DNA from 3 places in the Paenibacillus sp. UNC496MF genome. Region 1 is predicted to be linked to each of the others. Evidence: predicted binding sites of a transcription regulator. Region 1 holds the regulator's gene; each other region holds the start of a gene.
What was found. The regulator LexA, encoded in region 1, represses DNA repair genes until DNA is damaged. The targets are predictions, from matches to a motif close to CGAACATATGTTCG.
Positions count from the first base shown of each region.

Region 1 (10,118 bases):
AACGCAATCAGTGGAAGGTCATCGATGCGTTCCAGAAGCATCGGGTGAGCGACTTTCATTTTAACGGCTCGACCGGCTACGGGTACAACGACCGCGGCCGGGAAGTGCTCGACCTGGTCTACGCGGACGTGATGGGCGCCGAGGCGGCGCTCGTCCGGCCGCACTTCGTGTCCGGCACGCACACGATCAGCTGCGCGCTGTTCGGGCTGCTTCGTCCGGGGGACGAGCTGCTCTATATCACCGGCCGGCCGTACGATACGCTCCACAAAGTGATCGGCAAGCCCGGCGACGGCAAAGGCTCGCTGCAGGACTTCGGCATCGGATACGGGGAAGTCGCGCCGCTGCCCGACGGTTCGATCGATTGGGACGCCGTCGCGGCCCGCGTCACGGAGCGCACGCGCGTCATCGGCATCCAGCGCTCGCGAGGCTACGATTGGCGCGCGTCGTATACGGTCGCGCAGATCGGCGAGATGGTCGCGCGCGCGAAAGCGCTGAAACCCGACGTCTACGTGTTCGTAGACAACTGCTACGGGGAGTTCACGGAGGAGCTCGAACCGACGCAGGTCGGCGTCGACCTTATGGCCGGCTCGCTGATCAAGAATCCGGGCGGCGGTCTCGCACCGACCGGCGGATACGTGGCCGGCAGCAGGGAAGCGGTCGAGCTGACGGCCTACCGGCTGACGGCGCCGGGCATTGGCGGCGAAGTGGGCGCGACGCTCGGCACGCTGCGCGCGATGTTCCAGGGCTTGTTCCTCGCGCCGCATCTGGTGGGACAAGCGCTCAAGGGCAGCGTGTTCGGAGCGGCGATGTTCGAACTGCTCGGTTTCGAGAGCAATCCGCGCTACGACGCGCCGCGCACCGATCTGATCCAGGCGATCCGCTTCAAGGAGGCGGACCAGCTGATCGCGTTCGTCCAAGGCGTGCAGCGCGCGTCGGCGGTCGACGCCCATGTCGTGCCGGAGCCGTGGGACATGCCCGGCTACGAGCATCCCGTCATCATGGCGGCGGGCACGTTCATGCAGGGCGGCAGCTTGGAGCTGTCGGCGGACGCGCCGATCCGCGAACCGTACATCGCCTATATGCAAGGCGGGCTCACATACGCCCATGTCAAATACGGGGTTCTGAATGCGTTATCGCTGCTTGCCGAACGAGAGTTGATTGTAATTAAACCTCACACTAAACCTCACACAACTTGACACGTTTTTGGCATGGCGGTACAATGAGAGCATATATCAGATACTGGAAGGTTGATGCGACATGGGTGACGAAATTCGCAGGAATATGGCGCTCTTTCCGATCGGCATCGTGATGAAGCTGACCGACTTGACCGCCAGGCAGATCCGGTACTACGAGCAGCACGAGCTGATCGTGCCCGCCCGTACCTCCGGCAATCAGCGTTTGTTCTCGTTCAATGACGTTGAACGGCTGCTGGAAATCAAATCGCTGATCGAAAAAGGAGTCAATATCGCCGGCATCAAGCAAGTCATGAATCCGGTCTCCAAGGAGTCGGAGGACGCCACGGTCGTCAGCGAGCTGTCGGAAGTGAAACGGCGCGAGCTGTCCGACGCGCAGCTTCACCGTATGCTGAAGCAGCAGCTGCTGGAGAAGAGACCCGGGAAGGCGTCTTTGATCCAAGGCCAGCTGTCCCGTTTCTACAACAAAAAGTAACGCCGCGCGACGCCGCAAGATTCGCAACACCACTATGACAGAGGAGCTGATCCCGTGAGCTACACGAAAGATGACATCCGACGCATCGCCCAGGAACAAAACGTACGTTTTATCCGCCTTCAGTTCACCGACTTGCTCGGCACGATCAAGAACGTCGAAATTCCGGTGAGCCAGCTGGAAAAGGCTTTGGATAACAAAATGATGTTCGACGGCTCGTCCATCGAAGGCTATGTGCGCATCGAGGAATCCGACATGTACCTGTACCCGGACCTGGACACGTGGGTGGTCTTCCCGTGGGTCGCCGAGGACCGCATCGCCCGTCTGATCTGCGACGTGTACATGCCTGACGGCACGCCGTTCGCCGGCGATCCGCGCGGCATTTTGAAGCGCGTGCTGAAAGAAGCGGAAGAGCTCGGCTTCACGTCCATGAACGTCGGTCCGGAACCGGAATTCTTCCTGTTCAAGACGGACGCGAACGGCAATCCGACGACCGAACTGAACGACCAAGGCGGCTACTTCGACCTGGCGCCGATGGACCTCGGCGAGAACTGCCGCCGCGAGATCGTGCTGACGCTCGAAGAGATGGGCTTCGAGATCGAAGCGTCCCACCATGAAGTGGCGCCGGGCCAGCACGAGATCGACTTCAAATATGCGGACGCGATCAAGGCGGCCGACCAAATCCAAACGTTCAAGCTCGTCGTCAAGACGATCGCCCGCCAGCACGGCCTGCACGCCTCGTTCATGCCGAAACCGCTGTTCGGCGTCAACGGCTCCGGCATGCACTGTCACCAGTCGCTGTTCCGCGGCAACGAGAACGCGTTCTACGAAGAGAGCGACAAGCTCGGCCTGAGCCAGACGGCGCGCCATTACATGGCCGGCGTACTGCGCCACGCCCGCGCGTTCGCGGCGATCACGAATCCGACGGTCAACTCGTACAAGCGTCTCGTGCCGGGCTACGAAGCCCCATGCTACGTGGCCTGGTCCGCGAGCAACCGCAGCCCGATGATCCGCATCCCGGCTTCCCGCGGCATCAGCACGCGCATCGAAGTGCGCAACCCGGACCCGGCGGCCAATCCGTATCTCGCGCTCGCCGTCATGCTGAAAGCCGGCCTCGACGGCATCCGCAACAAGTTGCCGCTGCCCGCTCCGACGGACCGCAACATCTACGTCATGACCGACGAAGAACGGATCGACGAAGGCATTCCGAGCTTGCCGGACGACCTGAAGGAAGCGTTGACGGAGCTGCTCCGCAGCGAAGTCATCATCGACGCGCTGGGCGACCACGCGCTGGCGCACTTCTACGAGCTGAAAGAAATCGAGTGGGACATGTACCGCACGCAAGTCCACGAGTGGGAAAGAGACCAGTACCTGTCGCTGTATTAAGCTTCTCTCGAAGCAGCTGCGAACCCCTTGGCGCCTATGGCGCCGAGGGGTTTTTTGTCGTTCGGGGCATGACGGAGAAGGGGGAGGAAGCATTAGGCGATCGGTGCACGACGACTCGGCAGCAGGAAGGTCCGAACGCGGCCGATCCGCACTTGTACGTTCGCGGCCGCATAGTATGCCTTATCCGAGTACGACGAAAGGGTGTGGCACCGATGGCCGGGAATACGAAGACGAACGGCGGGGCGTTTAAGCTGAGCGGCTCGACGCTCTCCCGCGTGGCCGCCGTCATGGTTCCCTTCTATACGAAAATCGCGACGAGCCGCCTCTTCGCGCTGCGATGGTCGAAGGCGGTGAGGCAGGGCGATCTCGACACGCTGCTTCGGTTGTTTAAGTCGGTGACGACGTTCACGAAACGGGACGGGTTCTCGACGAACGCGATCGGGTATTTCGTCGATTTCGGGTTTCCGGATCCGATCGTCCAGTATACCAACGGCACGACGATCCCGCCGGGTTCGACGCAATTCACGTTCTCGACGCCGATCCACCAAGCGATCGCGCGTGCCGTGCTGCCGTTCTACCGGGCGCTTGCCCGCTCGAAGGCTTATGCGTCCGCCGTCGCGGCGGCGATCAACGGCAATCGGCCGGCGACGGTTCGCTGCCTCGTTCGACGGAAGGTGACGACCGCGGCGCTTAAGTCGGTCCGGATCCGCTTCTCCGGCGTTCAGTTGAACTTCAAATACCGCAGCAGCAAATTCACGTATCGCAACCTATTGTTCCGGGAAATCGGAGGTTAGATGACAGCCGCCGCGAATCCCGAAGCAGAAGCAACGCAAAAAAAAGGGGCAGCCACCGGCGCTTGTGAAAGCGGGGGCTGCCCCTTGCTCGTACGAATTAATGGATGTCGCGGAAGAGTCCGATGACCTTGCCGAGGATGCTGACGTTGCGGAGCCGAATCGGTTCCATCGTGGCGTTCTCGGGCTGCAGGCGAATGTGATCCTTTTCTTTGTAGAAGGTTTTGACCGTCGCTTCGTCTTCTTCCGTCATGGCGACGACGATATCGCCGTTGTTCGCGTTCTGCTGCTGGCGGACGATGACGTAGTCGCCGTCGTGAATGCCCGCCTCGATCATGCTCTCGCCGATAACGTTCAGAATGAATACGGTATCGTCGCCGACTTTGTCGGCCGGCAGCGGGAAGTAATCCTCGATGTTCTCCGTCGCGGTGATCGGCACGCCGGCGGTGACTTTACCGACGACCGGCACTTTGGCGATCGCGAGCGGAAACGGAATTTCGTTGCCCTCGCCGTCCAGAATCTCGATCGCGCGAGGCTTCGTAGGGTCGCGCCGGATCAGGCCTTTCTTCTCCAGCCGGTCCAAGTGGCCGTGAACGGTCGAGCTGGAAGCAAGTCCGACCGCTTCGCCGATCTCGCGCACGGAAGGGGGATAGCCTTTCTCCCGGACTTCCGTCTTGATGAATTCTAGGATCGCCTGCTGGCGGGTTGAAAGTTTCGACACCGGAATCACTCCATAAGGTTCATTTGTGTAAAATTATAGCACAGAACCGGAGTTCGTACAAACATAAGTTCGAGAAACACAAGTTCGCATCGGACTGCGAACAAATGTTCTAAAAACCATTGACGCCAAACGGATGTTCGTGTTAAGCTGAGTGCATAAGAACAGAACAAACGTTTGGGGTGCTGATGATCATGCAAACAATCTCGACATACTCGACTGCTTATACCGATAAGAAACCCGCCGTTCGCAAAGCGAACGCGTCCCGTAAGGATCGCGCTATCGAACGGCTGCTGCTTCGTCTTGCCGCCGCCTCGCTGTTTTTCGTCTTGCTGTTCGTCGGACTCACGATCGTGAAGGGTCATGCGGACAGCGACCTCCCCGCCGTACCTTCCGCGGGCGAACAAACCATCGTCGTCGGAGCCGGCGATACGCTGTGGGACATCGCGAGCAGCGTGCGCAAGGAAGGCGAAGATATTCGCCGGACGGTCTACGATTTGCAGAAGCGGAACAACTTAAGCTCCTCTTCCTTGCGGGCGGGCCAGACGCTCATTGTGCCTGCGGACGGCCGGGAGTAACGCCTAGCCTAACCAGACGAAGAAGACCGAACGCATGCGTTCGGTCTTTTCTCTTGTCCGAAGCTTGTCCGGCTCTGCGCGCAAGGCCGCCTTGCCTTGACAATGGCCGTTAGAAAATGTCAAAGTAAAGGATGGGATATTGGCCGAAGGACGAGAGGAGTAGACCTACATGGAGAAAATCATCGCTCGCATCAACGAGCTTTCCCGGAAAAATAAAACGGTGGGATTGACGGCGGAGGAGCTTGCGGAACGCGACGAGCTGCGCCGCATCTACCTCGACAACTTCAAACGCAATTTCCGCAACCAGCTGGACACGATCAAGTGGGCGGAAGACGAAGAAAACGGCGACGGTTCCATCAAGCATTAAACGATTCATTCGAGGAGGGGAAACCGAATGCGATATCGGCTTTTGGGCCGCAGCGGTCTTGCGGTGTCGGAACTCTGTCTGGGCACGATGACGTTCGGCAACACGACGAGCGAAGCGGATTCCGTCGCGATGGTCCATGATTTCCTGGACAGGGGCGGCAATTTTCTGGATACCGCCAACGTGTACGTGCAGGGCAAGTCGGAGGAGATCGTCGGCAAAGCGATCAAGGGCCGGCGCTCGGAAACGGTGCTGGCGACGAAGGTCAGGTTCATGACCGGCGCGCATCCGAACAGCGGAGGCGTCTCGCGCAAGCATATCATGGACGCGGCGGAAGCGAGCCTGAAGCGGCTGGATACCGATTACATCGACCTTTACCAGGTGCATGTCTGGGATCACGCGACGCCGATCGAAGAGACCCTCCGCGCGCTCGACGACCTGATCACGGCGGGGAAAGTCCGGTACATCGGCTGCTCGAATTTCTTCGCTTGGCAGCTGATGAAATCGCTGGCCGTCAGCGACCGCGAGCGTTACGCCCGTTTCGTGTCGATTCAGCCGCAGTACAGCCTCGTGAGCCGCGAGATGGACCGCGAGATGATGTCTCTCTGCCTGGAGGAGAACGTCGGCGTCATTCCGTGGGCGCCGCTCGGCGGCGGGTTCCTGACGGGGCGCTACACCCGCGAGGAACCGGCCAGCGGACGCCTGACGTCCAAGCAGGGCGAGAGTTCGTGGGCGCTGCGCGCGTCCGACAAAAACTTCGCCGTGCTCGAGGCGGTCCGGTCCGCCGCGAAGGAATTGGACAAGACGCCGGCTCAGGTCGCGCTGGCCTGGCTGCTTCGGCGCGAAGGCATCACGTCGCCGATCTTCGGGGCGAGCACGCTCGCGCAGTACGAAGAGAATATGGGCGCGGCCGGGTGGACGATGCCGGACGGGATTTGGAACGCCCTCGACGAAGCGAGCGCGCTTCCGAGCGAGTATCCGAACCGGTTCATCGCCAAATTCGCCCGTCCGTTCTGATCGCGCGCTTACATAAGAAGGGGCAAGCGAACGAGAGAAAGGTTTGCATCATTTTGAGGGGGTTCATTCGTGTCCAGATCGTGGCAGCGTAAAGTGCAAAAAAACCAGGAACTCATCAACAAACAGCGCAAAAAGCGCGGAGAAGCCCCGTTAATGTCCGCCAAGTCCGGCGGCGCGGCCGGGGTGGAGACCTTCAAGGGGCGCAGCTATTTAATGCCGGCGTTCCTGCTGCTCTTCATTCTGTTCTACGTGATCGTGACGGTCACGTCCGACGCGTTCAAGCAGGGCGATACGATGTTTTGGGTGACGATCGCGTGTTACGTGCTGCTCGCGGGCTTGTTCGTCCTGCGCCGGCCGTACTTGGCGATCGGCCGCGACTTCGTCCGTTCCCGCCGGTTCGCGGGGGACCGCAACATCTACGTCAGCAACATCAAGGGAATCAACGCGCAGAAGGGTTACGTCGTCATCGAGCAGCACAAGGGCGGCAATTGGGTGTTCTCCCGCGTCATGAACCGCTATCCGACGGAGCAAATGGCGGCGCGCCTGAAAGCCTTCGCGGAACAGAACGGAATTCCGTATACCGAAAAATAACGAGAGTGGAGTGCGACTGGAACCATGGCCAAACAAGCAGTTTTGTTCGATTTGGACGATACGCTCCTATGGGACGACCGCAGCGTGCAGGAAGCGTTCGACGCGACCTGCGAGGCGGCGGCCGCCCTTACGGGCGTCGACGCCAAAGCATTGGAGGAGGCCGTTCGCCGCGAGGCGCGCGCGCTCTATGAATCGTATGAGACGTTTCCGTTTACGAAAATGATCGGCATCAATCCGTTCGAAGGGTTGTGGGCGAATTTCCTGGAAGGCGAACAGGAAGAGTTCCGCAAGCTTCGGGCGCTTGCGCCCGGGTACCGCAAGGACGCGTGGACCCGCGGCCTGAAGGCGCTCGGCGTGAACGACGAAGCGCTCGGCGCGGAGCTGGCGGAACAGTTCCCGGCGGAGCGGCGCAAGCGGCCGTACGTGTACGACGAGACGTTCGCCGTGCTGGACGAGCTGAAGGGGAAGTACAAGCTGCTGCTGCTGACGAACGGTTCTCCGGACTTGCAGCGCGAGAAGCTCGCCGGCGTGCCCGACATCGTTTCGTACTTCGACCATATCGTCATTTCGGGCGAATTCGGCAGGGGCAAGCCGTCCGCGGACATTTTCCGGCATGCGCTGGAGCGCCTCGGCATCGAGCCGGAGCACGGCATCATGGTCGGCGACAAGCTGACGACCGACATTCTCGGCGCGAACACGATCGGCATGACCTCGGTGTGGGTCAACCGCCACGGCGCGACGCGCACGGACGACATCATCCCTACGCACGAAATCAAGCATCTCGCGGAACTGCTGCCGCTGCTGGTCTAGCGGTTCGGGGCTATCCGGCCGTACTTAGCCGGACGCTTGTTCCAACAAGAAGAGTCCGACAGAAAGCAACCAATGGAAAGCAACCAATGGAAAGCAACCAACGGAATGAAACCGACGGGATGATAGAGCGGCCAATAAAAAGAGACCTGTCCGCGGACAGGTCTCTTTTGCATTGCTGTTTTGTCCTAACGCTCGTGCCCGGGATCCTTGGCGCTTACGCGAACGCCGAGTCTTCGACGTTGTGCGCGATCCAGCCGTCTTTCTCGATGAACAGGCGGACGGCGATGATTTGGCGGTTGTCCATCAGCGTGAAGAAGTGGTTCTTGTTCTCCGGCACGGAGATGACGTCGCCGGCTTCGAGCTCGACGTCGAAGTAGCCCGTTTCCTCGTCGCCCTTAATGATGAAGATGCCGCGTCCGGACACGATGCCGCGGATTTCGTCTTCGGTGTGCGTATGAATCTGCTCGAACTTCTTCAGCAGCTCTTCGATGTTCGGAGTGGCGTCGGACAGGGAGATAACGTCCCAGATCTGATACCCGCGGCGGGCGGCAAGGTCGCGGATCTCGCCGTCGAACGTCGACAGAATCGTCGCTTTCTCTTCGTCGCTGAGGACGAATTTGTCCTGCAGCTCGGCCGGGAGCTTGGAAGCGTCCCAATGCTCGTACAACACTTCCTGTTTGTCCAAAAACGCCCGGACGTTCGCTTCGCCGGTAATGCGTTCGTTCGTGCTGCGAATACGGATTTCAGCCATGCGTATCCCTGCTTCCTTCAATAAGATCGTTATTCCGATACGAATAAGTATAGAGCATATTCCGGGACCTGTCGACCGGCGCGCGGAAGCTTTCGAACGCGGGTGAACATGCCTTTTCACCGGGGACGAATTCTGGTAGAGTATAGGGAAATGATTTTTGAGCTGGACCTTGACCAAGTTGAACCATGGTTCGGCGGCGAGCGGCAGCTTCGGAAGGGAAGTGCACCAATGACGAAACCGACAATCAAAGAAGAGCTAGGGAAGCGCATTCTCATCTTGGACGGCGCCATGGGGACCATGATTCAGCAGCGCGACCTCGGTCCCGCCGACTTCGGCGGCGACGAGCTGGAGGGCTGCAACGAGATGCTCGTGCTGACCCGTCCGGACGTCATCCGCGACATTCACGAGGAATATTTGGCCGCGGGCGCGGATATTCTCGAGACGAACACGTTCGGCGCGACGAGCGTCGTGCTCGCGGAATACGACATTCCGGAGAAGGCGAGGGAAATCAATCTGGCGGCGGCGAAGCTGGCGCGCGAAGCGGCGGATAAGCATTCCACGCCGGACAAGCCGCGGTTCGTGGCGGGCGCGCTCGGGCCGACGACGAAGACGCTCTCCGTCACCGGCGGCGTGACGTTCGACGAGCTCGTCGACAGCTACTACGAGCAGGCGATCGCGCTCATCGAAGGCGGCGTGGACGCGATGCTGCTGGAGACGTCGCAAGATACGCTCAACGTCAAAGCCGGCACGATCGGCATCCAGCGCGCCTACGAAGCGGCCGGCAAGACGCTGCCGCTCATGATCTCGGGCACCATCGAGCCGATGGGCACGACGCTCGCCGGGCAGAACATCGAGTCGTTCTACATCTCGCTCGAGCACATGAACCCGGTCTCGATCGGGCTCAACTGCGCCACCGGCCCGGAATTCATGCGCGACCATATCCGCTCGCTCGCGGGCATCGCGCGCACCGCGGTCAGCTGCTACCCGAACGCGGGCTTGCCGGACGAGAACGGCAACTATCACGAGTCGCCGGCTTCGCTCGCGAAGAAGATCGCCGATTTCGCCGAGAACGGCTGGCTGAACATCGCCGGCGGCTGCTGCGGCACGACCCCGGCGCATATCAAGGCGCTGGCCGAGACGCTCGCGAACTACGCGCCGCGCAGGGAGTACGGCGACCATCCGCCGGCCGTATCCGGAATCGAGACGGTGTTCATCGAGGAAGACAACCGCCCGATCATGATCGGGGAACGGACGAACATTTCCGGCTCGCGGAAATTCAAACGCCTCATTAAAGAAGAGAAATTCGACGAGGCGTCGGAAATCGCCCGCTCGCAGGTCAAGGGCGGCGCGCACGTCATCGATATCAACCTGCAGGACACGGACATCGACGAGTCTTACGCCGTCAAGCGGTTCCTGCCGGAAGTCGTCAAAAAAATCAAGGTCCCGC
Region 1 covers NZ_FORE01000004.1:377,682-387,799, forward strand. Annotated here, with positions in the region: gene BMZ79_RS01680 (methionine gamma-lyase family protein) at 1-1,196, shown strand, start outside; gene BMZ79_RS01685 (MerR family transcriptional regulator) at 1,258-1,668, shown strand; gene glnA (type I glutamate--ammonia ligase) at 1,723-3,051, shown strand; gene BMZ79_RS01695 (hypothetical protein) at 3,264-3,845, shown strand; gene lexA (transcriptional repressor LexA) at 3,943-4,563, opposite strand; gene BMZ79_RS01705 (LysM peptidoglycan-binding domain-containing protein) at 4,755-5,138, shown strand; gene BMZ79_RS01710 (DUF896 domain-containing protein) at 5,308-5,505, shown strand; gene BMZ79_RS01715 (aldo/keto reductase) at 5,533-6,519, shown strand; gene BMZ79_RS01720 (hypothetical protein) at 6,589-7,110, shown strand; gene BMZ79_RS01725 (HAD family hydrolase) at 7,135-7,920, shown strand; gene BMZ79_RS01730 (1,2-dihydroxy-3-keto-5-methylthiopentene dioxygenase) at 8,135-8,671, opposite strand; gene metH (methionine synthase) at 8,900-10,118, shown strand, end outside.

Region 2 (10,118 bases), 380 kb from region 1:
TCGTCTCCATCAGCACGCGAACCTTGGCGGCCGTCGCGTCCTTCTCGTCGATCACGCGGACCTTGTAATCGGACAGGTGGAAATCGTTGATGCTCGGGTAGAATTGCTCCAGCGCTTTGCGCAGGGCGTTATTGAGCGCGTTGACCGGACCGTTGCCTTCGGCCGCCATGTAGACGGGTTGTCCGTCGACGTTCACTTTGACGATGGCTTCGGCGTTCATCGCGTGGCCGTTCGTCTTCTCGACGAGCATCTTGAGCGATTCCAGCTTGAAGATTTCCTTCATTTCGCCGAACGCGTCGCGAAGCAGCAGCTCGAGGGACGCATCGGCGCCTTCGAATTGATAGCCCTGGTGCTCGAGATCCTTGATCCGCTCCATGATGCGCTTCGTCTTCTCGTTGTTCGCGTTGATATCGAGGCCGAGCTCCTGCGCCTTGGAGATGATGTTGCTTTGTCCCGCGAGCTCGGAGACGAGCACCCGCTGCTTGTTGCCGACCAGCTCCGGCCGGATATGCTCGTACGTCTTGGAATCCTTCAAGATCGCGGACACGTGAATGCCGCCCTTGTGGGCGAACGCGGCGTTCCCGACGTATGGCTGGGCGACCGGCATGTGCACGTTCGCGATTTCGCTGATGTACCGCGCCGTCTGGGTCAGCGATTGAAGCTGCTCGCCGCTGACGCAGCGGTAATCCATCTTTAATTGAAGCGTCGGGATGATCGAACAGAGATTGGCGTTGCCGCACCGTTCGCCGTAGCCGTTGATGGTGCCCTGCACCTGCCGAGCGCCCGCTTGCACGGCGGCCAGCGTGTTGGCGACGGCGAGCTCGCAGTCGTTATGGGTATGGATGCCGATCGGAGCGCCGATCTCCGCGGCGACGCGGGAGACGATCGCATGAACCTCCGAAGGCAGCGTGCCGCCGTTCGTATCGCACAGGACGATCCAGTCGGCGCCCGCTTCATGGGCCTTGCGCAGCACGGCCAGCGCGTAATCCGGATTGTGCTTGTAGCCGTCGAAGAAATGCTCCGCGTCGAAAATCGCTTCTACGCCCTTCTGCTTCAGATACGCCAAAGAGTCGTAGATCATCGCCAGGTTCTCTTCGAGCGTCGTCTGCAGCGCCGTATGTACGTGAAAGTCCCACGACTTGCCGACGAGCGTGGCGGCCGGCACGCCGGATTCCACGATGCGCACCAGGCTGCTGTCCTGTTCGGCGGTGCTGTTCTTGCGCCGCGTGCTGCCGAAGGCGGTCAGCTTGGCGTTCAGCCGCAAGCCTTTCGCCCGCTGGAAGAATTCGATGTCCTTGCTGTTGCTGCCCGGATTTCCGCCTTCAATATAATGTACGCCTAACAAATCGAGCTTTTGGGCGATTTTGATTTTATCTTCTGCGGAAAGACTGATGCCCTCTCCCTGCGTACCGTCACGAAGCGTCGTGTCGAATATGGAGATCGTGTTTCCCATGAATGTAGAAGCCCCCTTCCTTTATCCCTTTAAAGCAATCATAATTTTATTATTATACCATTAGAAGAAGGGCGCGTAAACGTTCGCAGGACGAGCTTTCGGGCGGCAGGTTGACGTTCCGGCGGGACGATTGGTATGCTTGACGTACGATCATATGATCGCCTTATTCCAACCGGGAAGGATGAATGCCGCGATGACGAAGGAGCGGGATACGGCGCCTCCCAAACGCCGGGTCATTCTTCATTTGGACATGAACGCCTTTTATTGCTCCGTCCATGAAGCGGAGGAGCCGCACTTATATAAAGGAAAGGCGACGGCGGTCGCCGGCAGCGTGGAGCAGCGGCGGGGGATCATCGTGACGTCGTCGTACGCGGCGCGCGCGCAGGGCGTCAAGACGGGCATGACGGTGCGCGAAGGGCAGCGGCGCTGCCCGGATTTGATCCTGATCAAGCCCGATTTCAACTTGTACCGGACGTACTCCCGCGGCTTCATGTCGATCGCGAGGCAGTACACGCCGCTCGTGGAAGCCGTGTCGATCGACGAATGCTACCTCGACGTTACGGGTTCGTCGGCCTTCGGCGAGCCGCTGCAGATCGCGCGGGACATTCAGCAGCGGATCCGAACGGAATGGAACTTGCCCTGCTCGATCGGCGTCGCCCCGAACAAGCTGCTGGCCAAGATGGCGTCCGACATGCAGAAGCCGAACGGCTTCACCGTGCTGCGCATTCGCGACGTGCCGGAGCTGCTTTGGAGCAAGCCATGCGACACGCTCTTCGGCATCGGGCGCAAGACGGCGGACAAGCTGACGAAGCTGAACATCCGCACGATCGGGCAGCTCGCCGCGGCCGAAGAGGCGATGCTCGTCAAGCATTTCGGCGTCGTCGGCTCCTGGATGAAGGCGGCGTCGCACGGCTACGATTACGCGCCGGTCAACGCCGAGCGCGAACGGAACAAGTCGATCGGCCATACGACGACGCTGCCGAGGGACGTGACGGATCCCGAGGAGGCCCACCGCATCCTGCTCAATCTGGCGGACCAGACCGGCCGGCGGATGCGCCAACAGAAAATGATGGCGTCGACCATTCAAATCGTCATCCGGCGGCCGGACATGACGACGATCAACCGCTCGGTCACGCTGCCGGCCCCGACGGACGCCGCTTCCGACATCCACCGCGAGGCGTGCAAGCTGTTCGATAAGCATTGGAAGCGCGGAGAGCCGGCGCGCCTGCTCGGCATCACCCTTCAGAACCTGTCGCTGCAAGCGGAAACGGCCGTGCAGCTGGACTTGTTCAGCTACGGGGAACAGCCGAAAAAGGAGGCGCTGACGCGCGCGATGGACATGCTGCGGGACAAATTCGGAGAGGATGCGGTGCTCACCGCGGGCATGCTCGGGAACGATCCGTCCGCGTTAATTCGCAATAAACGAATTCGCGGGACATCCTTGCAAAGGGACGAGCATATGTTATATAGTGATGATTGAAGGTTGTATACTTGGGAAATGAAAGCACTTCCGTAAGTTTTTGAAACTTACCATTAATAGGAGGGAACCACGATGTCGAAGTTTACATGGGTTGAGAAAGATACGTGCATTGCTTGCGGAGCTTGCGGAGCAACGGCACCGGACATTTACGACTACGACGACGAAGGCTTGGCAGAGGTTATTTTCGGCAACGACGGTAACCACGGCAATACCGAAATTCCGGAAGACTTGTACGACGATCTGCAAGATGCGGCGGACGGTTGCCCGACGGACTCCATCAAAATCGCAGACACGGCTTTCAATAACTAATAGAGCGCGAACCGCGTAGAGCGGCCGGAGATCCCGTTTCCTGTTACGACAGGGGATGGGATCTTTCTCGTTTGAGGGGGAGGATAGGATCTTTATACTGAAATGATAGTGGCATTTACCGATTCTTGTACAGCTCCGCTAGAATAAACGGGAGTTTCCAATTCGCGAGGAATGGGGCGCATATGCGATGGCGGTCGCGCTCAGCGTCGTGCCGGCGAGTTGGAGACGGAATCCGACGCGAACAAGGCGCCTATTTCGGTGGAAAGAGCCGAGCGGATATTATCCGGGCGGCTCTTTTGCCGATATAGAAGCTGATGAACCCCAAGCAGGAGGGCCGCGAATGGATAACCACGACGATATGAATGACCTGAAGCGCTACGTGCAAAACCATCCTAATAACCGCATGGCCTGGTATTTGCTGGGCAAGCAATACGTGCAAGAGGGCAAGGAAGCGAAGGCGAACTACTGCTTCCTGCAGTCCGGCAGCGTCTACGACGCGTACGAGCGCAAGCAGCATCCGCTCGCGAACGAGCCGAAACAAATGATCGCGGCCTGGAACCGCAAGCGCGGCCGCCGCTTCTTGGCGCTGCGGACGGGCGGGGCGGCCGCGATTCTGCTGGCGCTGATGCTGGCGATCTCGCCGGGCGGCCCGAAGGACGAGGCCGATCCCGGGGACCCGGCCGCGGAGCCGGCGACGCTCTCCTCGGGCTTGGCGCCGGCGCCGGGTCAAGCCGCCGCGCCAGCCGGCCCGGAGGTCGTCGTCGTCAAGCCGGCCGACGGCGCCGGCGGCTTGCTCGACCAGGCGCTCGGCGCGCTGCTCGGCGGAGCCGCGCGGCCGCGCGAGGGCTTGGCCGCCGCGCTAGAGCCGGCCGGCGCTTGGCGCCTGTGGACGGGGAAGACGCGCCTGCTGGCGCAGACGGCGCGGCAGGGCCGCGGCGGCGCAGAGGTCGCGATGCTCGACGCGAGGGCGTGCGCCTGCGAGCCGGCCGACGCTTCGGCCGCGCGGGCGATCTACGCGCGCTGGAGCGCGCGGCAGGAGCAGTCCTGGACGCTCGCGAGCGCGATCGCGCATTACCGCGAGCGAACGAAGCGTTGGCCGACGTCGCTCGCCGACCTGGTCCGGCCGTATCCCGAGAATACGCTGTCGGGGACTACGAAGGAAATGAAAGCCATGTTCGAGCCGCTGCTGCGAGCAATGAAGGAGGAAGCCGCGGCGAGCGCGGATCCGGCAAACGGGGAGGCGAACGCCGCTTCAGGCGTGCCTGACGGCGGCGACGCCGCGAAGAGCGCAGCCTCTGCGGCCGGCGCTCCGGCCCCGCTGCCGGCCGGACCGCTCGCGATCGTGGTCGACAAGGACGCCCACCGGCTCGCCGTCGTGAGCGGCGACGTCATCGTCCGCAGCTATCCCGTCGGGCTCGGCGGGGCGAGGACGCCGGAAGGCGGTTTCGTCGTTCGCGAGAAGGTGCGCAGCCCGAAGGGGCGGACCCCCGGCGAGTTCGGCACCCGCGGCATGGCGCTGTCGGATACGGCATACGCGATTCACGGCACGAACGACGCGGACAGCATCGGCAAGGACGAGTCGCACGGCTGCATCCGGATGGCGCGGCAGGATATCGAGGAATTGTACGACCTCGTGCCCCTGGGGACGAGGGTCACGATAAAAAGCGGCGCCCTCCCCGCTGCCTCAGCGCCGGCCGCGGGGCGTTTCCGCCTGCAGCCGGCCGAGGACGAGACGAACCCCGCCGTGGTGTACGAGTGGCTTGATTAACCGGACCGCTTACTGGTCCACAATAAGAAGAACGGCCATGACGGCGACGATGACGACGAAGACCGATCCGATCCAGATGAGCGCTTTCTTGTTGACCTCTTCCTTTTGTTTCGTTTTCATGACGGGCGGTTTCTTTCTGGCGTGGCTCATGCGGATCAACCTTTCTCGGGAAATTAGGAATATGCCCTTATTGTAATCGTTTTCCGGCGCCGAAACAACCGCTTCGCGCGGCGCGAAAGGCGCTGCGGCAGGGCGCTAAGCGGGCGTTACTCTTTCTTTTTCGCCCCCGACTTGATAAACTGTTCGATAGAGCTTAAGACGCAGAACGGAGTGACTTCGACTTGTTGTACACGAAAATTGCAAAGCCTTATTTCTTCCGCATGGACGCCGAGAAAGCCCATCACATGGTGATCGACGGGCTGCATACGGCGCGGCGGGTGCCCGGCGTTCCCGCGGTGATGCGCGCCATGTACGGGGTAGCCGAAGCGAAGGAGCTGGAGACGAGCCTGTTCGGGCTGCGCTTCCCGCATCCGGTCGGCCTCGCGGCGGGACTGGACAAGAACGCGAAGGCCGTCGACATGTTCGCCAACATCGGCTTCGGATTCGCGGAGGTCGGCACGGTGACCCCGAAGGGACAAGCCGGCAACGAGCAGCCGCGGCTGTTCCGCCTGCCGAGCGACGAAGCGCTCGTCAACCGGATGGGCTTCAACAACGACGGCGCCGCCGCGATGGCGGAGCGGCTCGGCCGGTTGGGCCGGCACCGCATTCCGATCGCCGTCAACATCGGCAAGAACAAAACGACGCCGAACGAGCTCGCCCACGAGGATTACCGGGCCTGCTTGCGGCAGCTTTATACATACGGCGACTTTTTCGTCGTCAACATCAGCTCGCCGAACACGCCGGACCTGCGGGCGCTTCAGCACGGGGACGAGCTCAAGCTGCTCTTGTCGGCGGTCATGGAAGAGAGCGGCGCGCAGGCGGCGAAGAGCATGGCGGCTAGAAAGCCGGTGCTGGTCAAGATCGCGCCGGACATGACCGCGGAGCAGCTCGGGTATACCGTGGAGACGATCGTCGCGAGCGGCGTGGACGGCATCATCGCCACCAACACGACGATCGGCCGCGACGGTCTTCGCCATCCGAACGCCAAAGAAACCGGCGGCCTGAGCGGCAAGCCCCTTCGCGAGCGTTCGACGGAAATCGTGCGCGAGGCGTACCGGCTGACGGGCGGACGGCTGCCCATTATTGGCTCCGGCGGCATCTTTACGGCATCGGATGCATACGATAAAATTCGCGCGGGTGCAAGTCTTGTAGAAATTTATACGGCGCTCATCTACAGAGGGCCGGAGCTGCTCCGCGAACTGACGGAAGGACTCAAGGCATTATTGAAGAAAGACGGTTATACATCGATCGTGGAGGCCATTGGAGCAGATCATCGGTCTTAGACAGGAGGCGGCCGGATGGACGGAAGAGACTGGGGACTATTTTTGCAGCCATATGAGCAGGCAGTGGAAGAATTGAAGGTCAAATTGAAGACGCTCCGGACCGAACTGAAGAATCGGGAAGCGTACGCGCCGATCGAGTTCGTTACGGGGCGGGTCAAGAAGATTTCGAGCATTTTGGAGAAGGCCAAGCGGCTGTCGGTGCCGATGGAAAAGATCGATACCGGCATCGAGGACATCGCGGGCATCCGCATCATGTGCCAATTCGTCGACGACATTCACCGGGTCGCGGCGCTTATTCGTTCGCGCAAGGATCTGAAGCTGGTTTATGAGAAGGACTATATTACGAATTTCAAGGACAGCGGGTACCGCAGCTATCATATGATCGTCGAATATCCCGTTCAGACGGCCATCGGGCTCAAAAACGTGCTGGCGGAAATTCAAATCCGGACGCTGGCGATGAATTTTTGGGCGACGATCGAGCACTCGCTGAACTATAAGTATAAAGAAAGCCTGCCGGAGGACGTGCGCGACCGGCTGAAGAAAGCGGCGGAGGCGGCTTCGCAGCTCGATACCGAGATGTCGAGCATCCGCAACGAGATCTTGGACGCGCAGCGGGATTTCGAAGAGAAATCCAACATGTACTCGAGCGTGCTGAGCGACATTCAGGAGCTGTACTTCTTTCGGCGCGTCCGCGAGGCGGTTCAGTTCCAGCTGAAGTTCAACGAAGTGTGGGAGAAGGAAGACGCGTTCGCGATCCGCATGCTGTCCGACGAGATCAAGTCGGCGATCCAGCGCGCGAAGAAGGGCGGGTCGAACTGAATGGCTTCGGCGCCATCGTACGACGAGAAATTCGTCCGGTTCGTCGTGCTGTTCAACGTCGACGAGGATTACTTCGAATGCCACGAAGTCATGGAAGAGCTGTGGCTCGAGGAAGGCCGGAGCACGCTGTACCAAGGGCTGCTGCAAGCCGCGGTGGGTCTCCATCATTGGCGCAACGACAACTTCTCCGGGGCGGCGAAGCTGTTCGCCCAAGCGGAGAGCAAGCTCGCGGCTTATCCGGACGAGACGTCGGGCCTCGACCTGGGGCGGCTGCGCGCCGACATCGCGGTCAGCCTGGCGATGCTGAGGCCGTACGTGGAAGGCGCCGCCGGTACGGCTGCGGCGGTACCGCCGGCATTCCGGCCGTTCCGCCTGGGCGTGACGGACGGGGCGCTTCGGACGCTGGCGGACGCGCTCGCCGCGCTGCCGCCTTCGGAACGGCTCGGCCGCGACGAGTAGCGGGCAGCCGCCGGGTCCGGGCGGGACCGCGACGGCCGCCGATGGATTCGGAACCCCGCGACGGGACCGGATGCGTCGGCGGTTTTTTGTCATCGGGGACGCGCGTGAGCATCTCGCCGCAGAGGCCCGAAGGGTTGGTCTGGCCGCGGCTTTAAGGTACAATGAACGAGGGAGTTGAACGACGGATGGCGAAACGGATGCGGCTGGACAAGCTGCTGGCGAATATGGGCTTCGGCACGCGCAGCGAAGTGAAACGCGCGGTGAAGCAGGGCCGCGTGACGGTGGACGGCAAGACGGCGAAGGACTTCGGCATGACGCTGGATCCGGAGGCGGCGGACGTTAAGTTCGACGGCGAGGCGGTCGTGTACCGCGAGACGATCTACGTCATGCTGAACAAGCCGCAGGGGGTCGTCTCGGCGACGGAAGACGCGCGGGACCGCACGGTGATCGATTTGCTCGATCCCGATGACCGGATCCTGCAGCCGTTCCCGGTCGGCCGGCTCGACAAGGACACGGAGGGGCTGCTGCTGCTGACGAACGACGGCAAGCTGGCGCACGAGCTGCTGTCGCCGCGCAAGCATGTCCCGAAGACGTACGAGGCGATCGTGCGCGGCGACGTGGATGCCGACGATCAAGCGGCGTTCAAGCGCGGCGTGACGCTCGACGACGGCTACGAGACGAAGCCCGCCGAATTGACGATCGGGGACAAGGAATCGCGGCCGGACGGGATTCACAGCCGAATCCGGCTCACGATCCGCGAAGGCAAGTTTCATCAAGTGAAACGGATGTTCGAAGCGGTCGGCAAGCAGGTCGTCTACTTGAAGCGGGTCTCCATGGGACCGCTCCGGCTGGACGAGTCCTTGAAGCTCGGCGAATACCGCCCTCTTACGGAGGCGGAGCTGGACGAACTCTTGACCGCGCACGCCGGAGCCGGCCGCAACGCGCAACTATATAGATAACCCTTAGAGAGTTAGAGACCAACCAGGAGACGGGAGAGACTTACTGCCATGGGGAACATCAACTTTGATTTGATCGCGCTCGACATCGACGGAACGCTGCTCAACGACAGCCACATCCTGACCGCGGCCGTGCGGGGCGCCGTGCGCGAAGCGCATCGGCGCGGGGCCGAAATCGTGCTCTGCACGGGAAGAGGGCCGGTCAACGCGATGCCCGTTCTGGAGGAGTTGGGCCTCGCGGGCACGATGATCACGCATAACGGCGCCGCCACGGTCGACTCGGCCAGCCGCCGCGTGCTGCACCAATTCAGCATCGATCCCGCGGAGGTGGCGCGTTTCCGGGAATACTGCCTGCAGGGCAAGCTGCATTTCGACCTGAACACGCCGTTCGAAATGTGGATCGAGGACTTGACGCCGGACGCGGAGAAGATGTACGGCCTTTACGGCGCACGTCCCGTCCTGCGCGATCCGAACGCCCCGCTGCCGGAAGGGCTCGTCAAGTTTACGCTGTTCGGCGCCATCGCGCGGCTCGATGCCGTCGAGGCGGAGTGGAACGCGTGGACGCACGGGCTGCAGCATATCCGCAGCGGCGATTATTTCATCGACGTGCAGCATAAGGACGCGAGCAAGGGCCATGCCTTGCGGCAGCTCGCGAGCTTGAGAGGGATCGACCAGAGCCGCGTCATGGCGATCGGCAACTATTTCAACGACGTGGGCATGTTGACGTTCGCGGGCATGGGCGTGGCGGTCGCCAACTCGCCGGAAGCGGTCAAGGCGGCGGCGAACGCGCAGACCCGGTCAAACGAAGAAGACGGCGTTGCGCACGCGCTGCGCGAATTCGCGCTCGCTTGAGCCCGCGGGACGCGCGTCCCGCAAGGCGCCGCGCGCGGAATCGCGGTCCGGTCGCCGGGCCGCGGCAACATGAAAAACCGTCGAAGGAAACCCTCGACGGTTTTATCATTATCGGCTAGAGCATCGTGTGAGTTAGACCAGAACTCCGCGGGATACGATGACCAGCAGAATGAACAGTACCAGAATCACGCCAACGAAACTTCCTCCGAATCCCAATGCACCGGACATGCGAATGCCTCCCTTGAAAGGTATTTCCGGCGCCGGCTTCATATATGTCGTGTTGTTCTCGGCACCCGGTATACTGTATTGTATGAAAAAAGGTAAAAGCGGATTGGACATCCGCCCGCGTCGCGGAGAATTGGGCATTCGCTCCCGGCGAAACGACCCGGGAACGGGATGTCCGCACGCGAGGCAAGTATGGGGGAAATCCGGCCCGGCGGCGCATGCCCGCGCAACGGCCGAGAAGCGGGGATTCGATAGATGATAATCGCAGCGAAAGGCATGCTGATCGGCTTATCGATCGCGGCTCCCGTAGGGCCGATCGGCCTCTTATGCATGAAGCGCGCCTTGAACCAGGGCC
Region 2 covers NZ_FORE01000004.1:556-10,673, forward strand. Annotated here, with positions in the region: gene cimA (citramalate synthase) at 1-1,453, opposite strand, end outside; gene BMZ79_RS00030 (DNA polymerase IV) at 1,647-2,933, shown strand; gene BMZ79_RS00035 (ferredoxin) at 3,006-3,242, shown strand; gene BMZ79_RS00040 (L,D-transpeptidase) at 3,583-5,010, shown strand; gene BMZ79_RS00045 (quinone-dependent dihydroorotate dehydrogenase) at 5,352-6,452, shown strand; gene BMZ79_RS00050 (GTP diphosphokinase) at 6,468-7,271, shown strand; gene BMZ79_RS34630 (DUF309 domain-containing protein) at 7,272-7,730, shown strand; gene BMZ79_RS00060 (pseudouridine synthase) at 7,916-8,689, shown strand; gene BMZ79_RS00065 (Cof-type HAD-IIB family hydrolase) at 8,738-9,538, shown strand; gene BMZ79_RS00070 (dihydroorotate dehydrogenase) at 9,671-9,766, opposite strand; gene BMZ79_RS00075 (LysE family translocator) at 10,019-10,118, shown strand, end outside.
Region 2: BMZ79_RS00030 (DNA polymerase IV) is a predicted target of LexA. The motif match lies at 1,601-1,614, and genes of this name have one in related genera.

Region 3 (10,118 bases), on a different contig from region 1:
GCTACGGCATGGCTCAGCTTCTCCGAATCCGAAATTGGCATAATGTTACTTGGTCGATGGCTGTATTATTATTCATCTGTATGCTGCTCACTTCAGATTTGAGCTATGAATTTTATATAAAACCGTGGATTTTTCTCATTTTCAACCTGGCCATTCCTTGTTTGTTGTGGGCAGTCCAACAAGTCAAAAGAACTTTCACTTAACGTTACGCACGCCTTCTGCTTCGGTGACTAATCCGGGAGTCGGTTTAGACTATGAACGACCTTCTCAGCCAGATCGTATCTCGGAGGAAACCATGGCGGATATTAGCTGGTTTTAGTTGAAGGAGCACTGATTTATACTGCAAGAAATGCAAATGTAGACAGATCACTGAAGATACTCAGAAGGTTATTGCATATGACTTTCAAAGCCCATCGTACTCTACGGTATCTGCTGCTATGCGGGCCGCTTTTTCACCCATAAGTCTCTTGATAAGATGAAATGATAAATGCAGCCCCGCATCTGGGCCTTGTGCAGTAATAATGTTTCCCTCATCTACTAACTTTTGATCCTGAATTACCGTAATTTCAGGAAAATACTTCTGAAGGATATCCAGCGCTTTTCGGTTGGTTGTTGCTTTTTTTCCGTTTAACAGCCCCGCTTGAGCTAAAGCGAATGCACCAGTACAGACAGATGTCATCAATTCTATAGTTCTCATTTGATCGGTAATCCACTGGATCAACCTTCATTTCCTTTCAGTTTGCGGATTACCGGTTGAAAACCCCCTGGAATCAAAGCAATATCAAATTGGGGGGGCATTCTCAATGCTGTAGTCGGCCATAATGCGAAGGCCGTTGCTGGCCGTTACCATTCCCCCGGTTTCGGATACCGTTTGGACTAAAAATGGCTTATGTTGCTCATCCGCTGAGCAAAGGATCATATTCTGAACATCTTGAGCACTGTATCGAGCAACTGATAGGATCTCAGACGGACCTACGAAGTCAAAGGCGTCGACCTGATCAAATACGAGCACTCCTACTGACCATTGTTTCATAAGTTTCATTCACTCTAACAAGAGGAACGTTACGGTTCACCGGCTGCTTCCTCCGCCAAGATATTTTGAAACAACTTCATGGCGTCTGCCTTGGTTGCTTCCCCTAAGTCGTCCCTGAAACACACGTTTCGAGCACACTCGATCAGATCCTGAAGGACTCTTTCCAAGCGGTAATAGGTGAGCACCGTCTCATCGACCTCTACGGCCCCGTACCCCTGAAAAAAATCATGCGGATGACTGACAAAGATAAAGTCTCGTTCTTTGGGAGCGAGCATCACCTCGTCCCAATCGATGACAAACACTTGTCCACCGGGATTTCGGATTAAATTGGCAGGATGCAGATCCGCATGGCATATTACAAGCGGGCGTGTTTGCGATTTAAGCGATCTTGCCAGCTTTTCCAATGAGGTTAACTTATCATGTATCGTTAACCTATGCGCTACCCAAGAAGCATGAAGCGTATTCTCTAACGTACTTCCGCCTTCAAAGCGCGTAAGTTGATCCTCAATGGCTCGTATCCCTTGAACATATACCGTCGAATCAAAGGTCTCCCGTCGGATCGACTTAAATTCTTGAGGCGGCAAAGCAATCTGGTGAATCCGTCTTAAGATCGTCCCCATCTTCTTCCACTGCTCGGCTGACATTCCATTGAAGCTTGAATCCCCTATAATAAAGGGATAGACAACGATGGTCCAATTATCTATCCGGGTCCAAAGTGCGCCGCTCTTGGTAGAAATGGGAGCAACGACACCTGTAATCCCCTGATTATGGAGGAATCGAGGAATCAGATATTGTGGTTTGTATAAAGGTCTTGAAGTGACTTTGAGCAGGTAGGCAGTTCCCTGCACGCTAACCACGCGATATACTGCAGAACGATAATCAAGTCCCAGCGGAAGAAGCTCAAGTGTGGCGGGAGTCACATCATAATGCTTCTTAAGATTGAATCGAAGGCGTACCTCTGAAATCCGAGGTAAATGACGCATATGCCCATTCATTCCTTCCTGTCTAAGCGTGATTTTTGCTGATTTTCATAATTTTTCTTATGTATTTTATTAAGAAGTGTTCCCTTTAGCTGAACCAGTCACTCACATTACATTGGCCATACCGATTGTTCCTCACACTCGTCACTTTGGTCCGATCGAAGACCATCGTGTGCCAGTCACCCGCCGCTCACCATGTCACGCCAACTACCCACATTACATTGAGCTTCATATTTTCGGCCTGCAGCTACCGCCGTCCCATCCAATTGAAGTCCGACGGTACGAAGCCACCCGGCAACTACCGCTATAATATCGCGCCAAGCATTTGCATCGCATTGGTCATGCTTATTTCAACCTAATGGCGCTACCGTGCCGCCGTCGGATGCAAGAACGATCGTATATGCATTCCCCGTATTCTTCGGGATAACCGCAACCGCCACAATATCGCACCGACCGCTTACATCGTATTGGCCATATTTATTATCCTGCCGTCACTGTGCCGTCCGTAAAGAGACCAACGGAATGGCGACGACCGCCGCTATGGTATTTTTAGACCACTTTCTCGTCGTTAACGCCATTCTAGCCGGTAAAGTACGATCCATATTTCGCCTCATATCCATTAATACAATTAGGTCATACTCCTTGCGAACTTTGCAAGCGGCTAACATTTATATATTTCACCCATTCATTGAATTAACCTGCCCGTTAGCATTCCTATAGATGGATTACTTTCGTCTATGCAAAGGAAAAGCGCCTCTGTACGATGGGAGTACGCAAGGGGTCATAGCCCTTAAATTCCCATCATCCAGGAGGACGCTCTACTATGAAGTTAAAAATCAACTCATTGAAAATGATTACCGCCCAGCACCTCGTTGTCGGGATCAACATCGCAGGAAATAAATCAGCAGGAGCAAGCCGAAGATGGCCGGCATCCAAGCCTGTGGCCCAAAAGACTCACTTAAACTATTAAACTCTCATAACTTGGTTACAAAGGAGGTGATAGAAACGATGGCTCAATTACTCGATATTGGCACCTCACAAAATGCAAGTTACGGTTTTTCTATTTCAATCCCATTAACCGGAGGAATCCCAACAAGTATAGGTAGTGTCAACCTCAATGTAACCGGCGGAGAGTTTATACGTGTACAACTATCTGGCATCGCTGGCGTGGAAATTTCTACTCCGTTGCCTCCGGATACAGTAATCTCTATTGCCATTGTTCGTGGAACAACGGTGAATGATTTAATCGTTGCATACGCCGTGTATCCAGTAGGAGCTGACAATAGTAACGTACAAGTTGTAACAATCGAGGCATCCGATTACAATGTGCCTTTACCACCATCAAATGAGTTGCAATACACATTATTTCTATTTTGCTCTGTAGACTGTACCCGTATAGGAATGGAAAGTTTCAATGCAGTTGCATATTCCAATTGAATAATTAACAGAGACGATAGTTTGGGAGCAGAATTACCAAGTTCTGCTCCCTGCTTTCATCGATGTATGCGGATTTATCAATTGGAATCCAGTGCTGTTGAATTCTAAGCGCATCCGATCGTTTTTTATATAAGGACAGCATTAGGTGCAGAAGGCGCAACAAATCTGGCTTTCTTTCTAATCACTGTTGCACCGATCTGCGGTCAACCGCTTTCTCGCGCGTCGAACGTTTGGTTTCAAGCATGGAATCAAGACATCAAAGATCTAACCGCTAATTCGTTGCTAAACATGCCCGTGCTGGGCTTGGCTTCCCTTGATGAACGGATGCGGTTTCACATGGGTCACAGCAGCACACCTACGGTATTTCGACAGTATTCGAAGCAACGTTTGCTACATCTGTGAAGGAACGGGACTTGAATGGCTCTGATACAAGTGCGAAATACTCCCCAAACTTAATCGAGAGCTGTGTCTTTGCGACGTCCCTGGTCATCCCGAAGGTATCCTCGAAAGCCCGACAAACGATGTGATAGCTAAGAACCAAATTCTTTTGTTCGCCTTCCCACCATTTGATATTTGCCTTGCGCAGCTGCAGCCGAATATTCTTTAGATCGGCAAGTACTAAATCAAGCAACCGGTCTGCTGCCTTGAGGAATATTGGCCGCAAAAGATTCGTCGAATTTTCAATTTGCTTGCGGTTAAAATCAATCATCTCGAGCATCTTGAGCAATATGATATTGTCTCTGACGAGACCGCGCTCTTCAGTCGTGATCATTCTTGCAAATTTATCCTGCATAGCGATTCACCAATTCAAACGCCAGTATATTTTCAATTACGAACACGCGTGGCCCTTTTGACGTTAAACAATACGCCCTGATCTGCCCGTCAACCATTGATTTTACTTCAATATTCCGCTGTGTAATCCGACCGCGCCGATCAACGTAGACAATCTGTAATGTGTGTCCTTTATAATTTTCGAGTTTCAACGCAATCCCCTCCGATACGAACGTATGATCTTATTATAACCAGAACATATGTTTGTCATGCAAGGGGTATTTTTATGGAAAAGGTCTGCCCGGAGACCCGAAGTCGTTCTCGTTAATCCTCATCTCGTTAAAAAGAATAAGGAAAACCGAGATAATCCCCCTTCAAAGAGTGACAAAAAAGATGCGCTCGTCATTGCAGACATGGTCAAAAACGGCTACTACTCTTTCGTCCGTAACACACCTGAGGCTTTTGAAGAGCTGCGTGTTTATCTCTCTAACCGCGACTCTATCGTGACGAGGCTCGTTAGTGCTAAAAACCAAATTCATCGTTGGGTAGACGTTGTTTTCCCCGAGCCGCGTCAGGTCTTTAAGTGCCTCATGTGCACCGGTTCGTTGGCCACTCTTCGTCTGTTTCTACACCTGAAGAACTCTGTAAACTACAGCCTCACGACATCATCGAGGGTTGGAAAACACTCATGAAACGCCATTCTGGTGAGCGAAAAGCTCGGGCTCTCATCGCCCTGGCTAGCCGTTCTGTTGGCTCTAAACAAGCCACGCAAGCATACAAACTTCACTTAGAACAGTTACTCGATGAGTACGACCTTGCTTGCCAGCAGCTTAAAACGGTTGAGGCTGAGATTAATGCTGTGTTGGATCGTATTCCGTTTGCTAAATCCATGCTCGCGGTTAAAGGGATTAGTGCCATTTCATTAGCTGGTATTCTTGGTGAGGCCGGAGATTTAAGCCGCTTTGTTCACGGCAATGCGCTGTTGCGTCATGCCGGTCTCAACCTGGCAGAAGCAAGCTCGGGCAAATGGACCGGACAGATGAAGATTAGTAAGCGTGGACGATCTCGACTTCGACGTTTCATCTTCATGATGACCATGAGTTTAATTGCAAACAACCCTGAGTTCAAGGCTATTCATGCGCACAATGTACAAGTGAAAAAGATGAAGAAAATGAGGTCACTTATGAAACTATGCGGTAAATTAGCTCGAGTTCTCGTTGGTATGGCCAGAAGCCGGGAAGATTACAATCCTCACAAAACGATGTCCATTCAGCTAGCTGCTTATTCATTATCTAACCGTTTCGTTGTACGAATTTCGGCTTATTCGCGGGATTTCAAAAGAAAGCACGGAGTACCGGATACATTAAACCAAAGGGCACTGACCCGTACCGATAGCAAGACCGGCCTCCACCCCTTGGACAGGCGTAACGAAGGAATGAGAGGGCAAAGACCCGTTGAGACATGGGAGTGAAAACCTACAGGGGGGGCGTGGAGCATGCGTGCAGTATATGGAAGGATATGGGAGGGCGACCTCCCCCTCTATATCGTCATGCCTTCATGTTGTTCTGGTCTTCAACAGTAGTCCTGAAACTATCTTTCCGCATTTCTGTCAAAGGCGAAATCCTGCGAATAAGCGAGCATTCGTGAGAAAACTGAATCGTACTGAGGGAGCTTAATAATCCGAGTGGGCTCAAAAGTGAAAATGGTGTTAACTAATGCCACCTCTATTCTCAATTGACCCACATAGCTCTATTCTTTATCTTCATTCATGTATAAGTATTTGTCAGGTCTAATGAATAAATAATAGGGCATCAAAAAATGGAATAATGGCTTTTATGCCTTTAATTGGCCTTCCCTATTAGCATCTTTTAACGCAATCAACCTTGTTGATGAGACATCGATTCTTTCAATACCTCTCTAATACTCACCGGAGGTCGACCGATCAAATGAGCTAGAGTGGGATCGACTTGCGTGAAATCGCCCTGACGGCTCGCTAGAAACATCCCCATCCGCATATTTACGCTAGCTTCCGGTACACCTTGAGACAGCATGCGGTCCCGAAACTCTTCGTCCGACACAACGATTCGACGGATAGTCCTCCCTAAGAAGCGATTGTCGCAATCCCTTCCATGTCAATGGCTTCGGATGCCGTTAAATTGGGAGTCATGCCATCTAATTTCTGCTCGCTTATGATCGCTGCCGTAGCTTCGGCTAAGTCGGAGTGGACTGTCCAAGCAACCGGGCCGTCTTCAGGAGCGATCAATTCCCCTGTTTTTATGGCTCCGCCGATCAACATGGGTGCCGCTGCGGCGTAATAGCCATTACGGAGCGACGTGAAAGGCATACCTGAAGCTTTCAGCAGTTCTTCGGTAGCCGCGTGGTCAATCATGGGAGCGAAGTGCGATGTTGGGGAAGAGCCCATGTGACTTGTGTATAGCAACCTACTAGCCCCTGCCTTCTTGGCAGCATCAATCGCTGCTTGATGCTGCCATATACCATGCGGGATACCGGCCTCGCCCATGATGCCGGTCGAAACGATGAGAACCTGCGATGCCCCCTCAAAGGCCTGATATAGACTCTCGGCATCGTCGAAATCGCCCCGACGAACACGAACTCCGCGTTCCTGAAGCTCTCGTGCCTGATTCGGATCGCGGACGCTGACACCGATCTGATTCGCAGGTACACGCTTAAGCAACTGCTCAACCACGGCCCGCCCTAATTTCCCGTTGGCTCCGGTAACGATAATCATGACAACAACATCCTTTCACTTTGTATGATTGTGCTGCCTGTACTCTTTATCCACGAACAGTCTTACCGTTTCTAAATTGCATATTGGGAAAAGAAGCGCCTGCAATCTCATGTTCCGGTATCGCCTCTTCTATCTCCATGACATCATCTTTAGTCAGATGAATATCAAGAGACTGCAATGCCTCTTGAAGATGCACCGGCGATACGGTACCAATGAGCGGTTTGATGTCATCGCCTTTGGATAATATCCAGGCAAGCGCAAGTTGGGATAACGTCATTTGTTTTTTTGCGGCAATCTCACCTAACTTTTTAGCCAGAACAACATTCTTCTCTATATTCCCTTCGAAAAATAACGGAATGTAGCCGCCTTTGTTTTTTTGAACCCGCTCCTCTGTCCAGTTGCCGGCAAGGAGTCCATGAGCTACCGCCCCAAAAGCAACTATGCCGATCCCCAATTCCCTTGCAGTCGGTATAATCTCTTTTTCAAGGCTTCGGTTAAAAAGCGAGTACTCGGACTCCACCAAGCTGATCGGATACGTCGCATGCGCTCTTCTCAACGTCTCTGCATCGACCTGGCTGACTCCAATTTCCTTGACATAGCCGGCCTTAACCAGTTCTGATATGGCGCCTATCGTTTCTTCGACAGGGATACCCAAATCGATTCTTGCGGGCAGATAAAGGTCTATATAGTCGAGATCGAGTCGTTTGAGCGAATAAGCAAGATAGTTCTTCACATGATTGGGGGAGACGTCCAGTCCGTAAAGGGAGCCGTCAAGCGTGTTTAATGCTCCAAACTTTAGCGATATAAAATAGTCATCCCTTTTGTATCCCTTCAGCGCATCCGCGATGACCATCTCGCTTTGGCCTGCACCGTAAAAATCCGCCGTGTTGAGATGATTTATTCCACTCTTGAAAGCGGCATGAATGGCGGCAATGCCAGCACTTTTGACAGCCTCATTGACATTTGACATATGACCGCAGCCGAGTCCAATTCTGGATAGCTCCAGTCCATTTCGTTGATTCTTCATCATCACAACCTCCTGACTATTATTTCGCTAAATGTGTAGCCGTCTACACATTTGTTTAAAAGAAAAACCTATGGCATATACATTACTTCAACAGCTGTTTTTCGACGTTTTCAAAAGCACGGGTCAGCAGAGAGGCAAACATGGCTTTTTCGGCATCAGACATCCCTTGCGTGATCAATTCTTCCGATTTCGAGAAGGCATCGCTTCTCCCGTTAATATATTGTTTGGCTTTGGCCGTGACATCAATACGGAGGTTGCGTCCGTCGGTATGATTGCTACTGCGCGTGATAAATCCGGATTTCTCTAGACCGTTCAACAAATTTGTCACGGACGGACCGCTTAGAGCCATTGTTTGCTCAAGAAACTTGCGGTTAATCTCGATTTGCTCCTCTAAGGATTGATGAATATGCGATAGAAGAATCGCTTGCGAGCTATTCAAGCCGTGTTCCTTCAGAAGCTGGTCGATGATCTCCCGAACCCTTTGCGCGATGACTTTAATGTATAGACTGTAGGGGTACTTGTCGAAAATGCTTGGCATAGGTTTCTCCTCAAAATCATGTAGATGTCTACACTATATGTTCGATTATCCGTTCTGTCAATGATAAGTTTCCAATTTCCGCCATTACTTGTGGTATGGTTCACCGTATCACTCTAACGGCGAATTAGGGAGCATCCACCGAATGGATGCTCCTTTTCTTTGTCTAGTGAATATTTCGGTGTGGCAGAGCCGCGGGGTTAATGAGCGAGAGCCATGATATTATAGTTCAATGGATTAATCTTGTTGTTAACATTTAAATGAAGGGAATGAGCACCTAGCTAGTTGAGCATGAAATGTATTTTCCCAGAATCCCCATTTTTCAAGTGGTAATTCTCCAACGATTTGTAATCCCGAGGGTTCAACGATCAACTGAAACAATACCTTTTTCGTTAGCTGAAATTTCTGTATTATCATAAAAACAGATATCCATTAATCGTTCTCCGTTCAATATTTTCTTGGTTAATTGACTACCACCGATAATAACGCTATCAATGACGTTTATCGGGAATGGGAAAGTTCATGTAATAGAGATTTGACAAGAACTTTATCCCAAAACAAAAAAATGCCGCGATTTACGCGACATTTAAAGAGACAATGTTCTTGGCACCCGACATCAGAACTTATGTCATAAATGACATCAGTGATTATCAGTTTGGATACTCACATATACGAAAACCTTCTTAGTCGGACTGTAATCTTGGGCTGTATGTCCTTTCACACTCCACGATGCGGTGTACCCTTCCGGTATATCGGCAGCGCTATGCTCGGTACCATTCGGGAGCTTGTCCGTCGTGATCGGTAATGGGTGACCGTCCCTCGAGGCCTCCATGATCAAGTCATAATTTTTGCCTGGCGGCGAAAGCATGGAGACATTCACTTTCCCATGCTCGCCTTTAGGGAAGGTCCACGATCCGCTGAACACTTGGTTTGGCGACGAAAGGTACCCGTAATATAACGAAACCCGATACGTGTGCTGGTCATCCGAATACGTTTTAGAATCGGATAACTGTAAAGAACCTTGAGTCGAAACGGCAGTCGTGGTGACGATCACGCCTTGGTTCAGACTTTCATGGCTATCGGCATCGACGGCGACCACTGTATAGCAGTAGTAGGTTTGGGGAGACAGCCCCTCCGCTTCGATTTGTCGATTGCCCGGTTACCAATGCCCAGCTGGCCGTACAAATTTCTCCCCCAGGCCCAAACGGTTCCGTCGCTTTTGAGTGCCAAACTATGATCAATTCCCGCTGCAATCGCGACTGCCGAACGAAGATCTTTCACCTGAACGGGACCTGCGTTATCCGAGGGGCTCCATCCATCGCTCGATGAATATCTTCCATCGCCGAGTTGGCCCCATAGATTGTCGCCCCACGCCCAGACGGTCCCGTCGCTTTTGAGTGCCAAATTATGAATATCCCCTGAAGCAATGGCGACCATGGAGCTAAGGTTGCATACTTGAACGGGAGCCGAGCGATCGGGACCGTCCGTTGGATCGCATAATCCGAGTTGGCGTTCGTAATTACTGCCCCACGCCCAGACGGTTCCGTCGCTTTGGAGCACCAAATTATGCCGAGTACCTACAGATA
Region 3 covers NZ_FORE01000015.1:124,202-134,319, reverse strand. Annotated here, with positions in the region: gene BMZ79_RS25755 (GerAB/ArcD/ProY family transporter) at 1-203, shown strand, start outside; gene BMZ79_RS25750 (DJ-1/PfpI family protein) at 404-721, opposite strand; gene BMZ79_RS25740 (phosphotransferase enzyme family protein) at 1,063-2,028, opposite strand; gene BMZ79_RS34440 (hypothetical protein) at 2,837-2,983, shown strand; gene BMZ79_RS25735 (hypothetical protein) at 3,022-3,450, shown strand; gene BMZ79_RS25730 (YhjD family protein) at 3,806-4,243, opposite strand; partial or broken gene BMZ79_RS25720 (IS110 family transposase) at 4,533-5,503, shown strand; gene BMZ79_RS25715 (NAD(P)H-binding protein) at 6,323-6,970, opposite strand; gene BMZ79_RS25710 (aldo/keto reductase) at 7,017-7,997, opposite strand; gene BMZ79_RS25705 (MarR family winged helix-turn-helix transcriptional regulator) at 8,080-8,535, opposite strand; gene BMZ79_RS25700 (RCC1 domain-containing protein) at 9,595-10,118, opposite strand, start outside.
Region 3: BMZ79_RS25730 (YhjD family protein) is a predicted target of LexA. The motif match lies at 4,475-4,488, and genes of this name have one in related genera.